Regions from separate parts of the Enterobacter chuandaensis genome, predicted to be linked through region 1. Evidence: predicted binding sites of a transcription regulator. Region 1 holds the regulator's gene; the other holds the start of a gene.
What was found. The regulator sigma-54, encoded in region 1, starts transcription at its own class of promoters, with help from an activator protein. The targets are predictions, from matches to a motif close to GTTGGCACANNTTTCGCTNT.

Region 1 (2,406 bases):
GAGCGTTTTTGATAACCTGATGGCGGTCCTGCAAATTCGCGACGACCTGACCAGCGAACAGCGTCAGGATCGCGCCAACGAGCTGCTGGAAGAGTTCCACATTGAGCATCTGCGCGACAGCCTCGGTCAGGCATTGTCCGGGGGTGAACGCCGTCGTGTTGAGATTGCGCGCGCGCTGGCCGCAAACCCGAAATTTATCCTTCTGGATGAACCGTTTGCGGGCGTGGACCCGATCTCCGTTATCGATATTAAACGTATTATTGAGCATCTGCGTGACAGCGGGCTTGGCGTGTTGATCACCGACCACAACGTGCGTGAAACGCTGGCCGTATGTGAACGCGCGTATATTGTGAGCCAGGGCAATCTGATCGCCCACGGTACGCCGCAGCAGATCCTCGAAGACGATCATGTTAAGCGCGTCTATCTTGGGGAAGACTTCAGACTCTGATAGGGTAGAGGTAACGTAACGCCGAACCGGAGAAAAATGCTCTGAACATGAAGCAAGGTTTGCAATTAAGGCTCAGCCAACAACTGGCGATGACGCCGCAGCTACAGCAGGCCATTCGTCTGCTGCAACTGTCCACCTTAGAACTCCAGCAGGAGCTCCAGCAGGCGCTGGACAGCAATCCCCTGCTGGAGCAAGCCGATCTTCATGATGAGGTAGATACTCAGCAGTCACAGGATACAGAAGCGCTCGACACCGCAGATGCTCTCGAACAAAAAGAGATGCCGGACGAGCTACCGCTGGATGCCAGCTGGGATGAAATCTATACCGCTGGCACCCCTTCCGGTACGCATGCAGACTACCAGGACGATGAGCTACCGGTCTATCAGGGCGAAACCACCCAGTCGCTGCAGGATTACCTGATGTGGCAGGTAGAGCTTACCCCCTTCTCCGATACCGACCGCGCGATCGCCACGTCGATTGTCGACGCCGTTGACGACACCGGCTACTTGACCGTCACGCTGGACGACATTCTGGAAAGCATGGGCGACGAAGAGATTGAGCTTGAAGAGATTGAAGCCGTTCTTAAGCGTATCCAGCGTTTTGATCCAGTCGGCGTGGCCGCGAAAGATCTGCGCGACTGCCTGCTGATCCAGCTTTCTCAGTTCAGCAAAGAGACGCCATGGCTTGAGGAGGCGCGCTTAATCATCAGCGATCATCTGGATCTTCTCGCCAACCACGATTTCCGCTCTTTGATGCGCGTTACGCGCCTGAAAGAAGAGGTGCTGAAAGAGGCGGTGAATCTGATCCAGTCACTCGATCCGCGCCCCGGTCAGTCGATCCAGACCAGCGAACCCGAGTACGTGATCCCGGACGTGCTGGTCAGAAAACACAATGACCGCTGGATCGTTGAACTGAACTCTGACAGCATCCCTCGCCTGCAAATCAACCAGCAGTATGCCTCCATGTGCACCAGCGTGCGCAACGATTCCGACAATCAATATATTCGTAGCAATCTTCAGGAAGCGCGATGGTTGATCAAGAGTCTGGAGAGCCGAAATGATACCCTGCTCCGCGTGAGCCGCTGCATCGTCGAACAGCAGCAGGCGTTCTTTGAGCAGGGTGAAGAGTATATGAAACCGATGGTGCTGGCGGATATCGCCCAGGCCGTCGAAATGCATGAATCCACGATTTCCCGCGTCACGACGCAGAAGTATCTGCACAGTCCGCGCGGTATTTTTGAGCTTAAGTATTTCTTCTCCAGCCACGTGAATACCGAGGGTGGCGGCGAAGCCTCCTCAACGGCGATTCGTGCCCTGGTGAAGAAGTTAATCGCCGCGGAGAACCCCGCGAAGCCACTAAGTGACAGTAAGTTAACCACCATACTGTCCGATCAGGGTATTATGGTGGCACGTCGTACTGTTGCGAAGTATCGAGAGTCTTTATCCATTCCGCCGTCTAACCAGCGTAAACAACTGGTCTGACACAACCGATAAGGAAGACACTATGCAGCTCAATATCACAGGACACAACGTCGAGATTACTGAGGCCTTACGTGACTTCGTGAACGCTAAGTTCGCGAAACTCGAGCAGTATTTCGAAAGGATCAACCAGGTCTACGTTGTGTTGAAAGTGGAGAAAGTGACTCATATCTCGGATGCAACCCTGCATGTAAACGGGGGTGAACTCCATGCCAGTGCGGAAGGGCAAGACATGTACGCGGCTATCGACGGCTTGATTGATAAGCTTGCGCGACAGCTCAATAAACATAAAGATAAACTGAAACAACACTAATTGTCCGGGCAGTTAACGGGTGCAGGACGGCCTGTTGTGAAACACAACAGGCCATTTGTACAGTTAGCGCTTAGGTGAAATTATGATGAACAACGATTCCGCTCTTCAACTGAGCAATGTCCTTAACCAGGAATGTACCCGCAGTGCCGTTCACTGCCAGAGCAAAA
Region 2 (2,406 bases), 1.9 Mb from region 1:
TCTGCTATTCCCGATCTGGAAATTAACCAGCAGCCGTTCCTGAACATGATGAACGACCTGCTGGTGGCGCGCGGCAGCACGCTGATTACCGGCATCGTCGACGCGCGTCTGAATCAGCAGAACCGCTACGACACCTACAACACCATTATTACGCTCGGCAAAGACAGCGAATACAGCTATAACTCCACCGACCGGTACAATAAGAACCACCTGGTACCGTTCGGTGAATTTGTGCCGCTGGAGTCGATCCTGCGTCCGCTGGCACCGTTCTTTGACCTGCCGATGTCCTCCTTCAGCCGCGGCCCGTACGTTCAGCCCCAACTGCACGCGCACGGCCTGGCCCTGACGGCCGCCATCTGTTACGAAATTATCCTCGGCGAGCAGGTACGGGATAACTTCCGTCCGGATACCGACTATCTGCTGACCATCTCCAACGATGCGTGGTTTGGTAAATCTATCGGCCCGTGGCAGCACTTCCAGATGGCACGCATGCGTTCCCTGGAGCTGGCGCGTCCGCTGCTGCGCAGCACCAACAATGGCATCACCGCCGTGATTGGTCCGCAGGGTGAAATCCAGGCGATGATCCCGCAGTTTACCCGTGAAGTACTGACCACCAAAGTCACGCCAACCACGGGGCTGACCCCTTACGCGCGCACCGGCAACTGGCCGCTGTGGATTTTGACCGCGCTGTTTGGCTTTGGCGCCGTGCTGATGAGCCTGCGTCAGCGTCGGAAATAATCTTACCCCTCACCCTGGCCCTCTCCCCATAGGGGAGAGGGAACAATCCGCGTACCGTTTCACCTCCCTGCTCCGCCTTTTCCCTCTCCCTTCCTGGGAGAGGGTCAGGGTGAGGGTGAATTTCATTTCTGGCACGCCTATTGCTTTGTTTATTCACGCAAACGCAGTTTGGCTTAATGTGCAACCTTGTCGCACCAGCGTAGATCATCGGTAGCACCGAAACGGTGCAACGGGAGATTATTGCCTCTGAATGGTGCGGCGCGCTTCGCAAAAATAAACAATAACGCAGCAAAATCTTTACATTAAGCCAGACTAAATGTTAACAAGCTTGCATAACACTGCACTCGCATTGCGCGAGATATAACAACATCACAATGGGTATCAATGCGTCACTGGCGCTGATAAGAAAGGAGTTGGGTATGCAATTACGTAAACTGGCCACAGCAATGCTGGTTATGGGAATGTCCGCAGGCGTGGTTCACGCTGAAGACGCTCCGGCAGCAGGCAGCACTCTCGACAAGATTGCCAAAAACGGCGTAATCGTGGTCGGTCACCGTGAATCTTCCGTCCCGTTCTCTTACTACGACAACACGCAAAAAGTCGTGGGCTATTCACAGGATTACTCCAACGCCATCGTTGAAGCTGTGAAGAAAAAGCTGAACAAACCTGACCTGCAGGTGAAGCTGATCCCAATCACTTCACAGAACCGTATTCCACTGCTGCAAAACGGCACCTTTGACTTCGAGTGTGGCTCAACCACCAACAACCTCGAGCGTCAGAAACAGGCTGCCTTCTCTGACACCATCTTTGTCGTGGGTACCCGTCTGCTGACGAAGAAAGGCGGTGAGATCAAAGATTTTGCTGACCTGAAAGGCAAAGCGGTCGTTGTGACTTCCGGTACCACTTCTGAAGTGCTGCTGCACAAGCTGAACGACGAGAAGAAAATGGACATGCGCATCATTAGCGCGAAAGACCATGGCGACTCCTTCCGTACGCTGGAAAGCGGTCGTGCGGTGGCGTTTATGATGGATGACGCCCTGCTGGCGGGCGAACGTGCGAAGGCGAAAAAACCAGACAACTGGGATATCGTCGGCACCGCGCAGTCCAAAGAAGCTTACGGCTGTATGCTGCGTAAAGACGATCCGCAGTTCAAAAAGCTGATCGATGACACCATCGCTCAGGTGCAGACCTCCGGCGAAGCTGAAAAATGGTTCGACAAGTGGTTCAAGAACCCGATTCCACCAAAAAACCTGAACATGAATTTTGAACTCTCTGACGACATGAAAGCGCTGTTCAAATCTCCAAATGACAAGGCTCTTAACTAATTAGAACAACAGGGGCGGGATCTCCTGCCCTCTCGATTGTCGGGAAGCATGGACAGACTATACGCCGAGTGGTCGTTCCCCACTCAGCGCGAAAAATGAGCTTCTCACCAATCTTCGAGGGTAGCGCTGCTACCCTTTTTTTTCTGGAGTTTATTATGTCAATAGACTGGAACTGGGGCATATTCCTGCAACAAGCCCCGTTCGGCAACACCACCTATCTTGGCTGGCTGTGGAGCGGCTTTCAGGTCACCGTGGCATTATCGATAACGGCGTGGATCATCGCGTTTCTTGTCGGTTCTTTGTTCGGTATTCTGCGCACCGTCCCTAACCGTTTTCTTTCAAC

Region 2: MX657_RS06505 (amino acid ABC transporter substrate-binding protein) is a predicted target of sigma-54. The motif match lies at 866-885, and genes of this name have one in related genera.

The regions. Positions count from the first base shown of each region.
Region 1 is NZ_CP097173.1:4,112,764-4,115,169, forward strand. Features, by position in the region: gene lptB (LPS export ABC transporter ATP-binding protein) at 1-448, shown strand, start outside; gene rpoN (RNA polymerase factor sigma-54) at 496-1,929, shown strand; gene hpf (ribosome hibernation promoting factor) at 1,952-2,239, shown strand; gene ptsN (PTS IIA-like nitrogen regulatory protein PtsN) at 2,322-2,406, shown strand, end outside.
Region 2 is NZ_CP097173.1:1,348,884-1,351,289, reverse strand. Features, by position in the region: gene lnt (apolipoprotein N-acyltransferase) at 1-738, shown strand, start outside; gene MX657_RS06505 (amino acid ABC transporter substrate-binding protein) at 1,158-2,063, shown strand; gene MX657_RS06500 (amino acid ABC transporter permease) at 2,219-2,406, shown strand, end outside.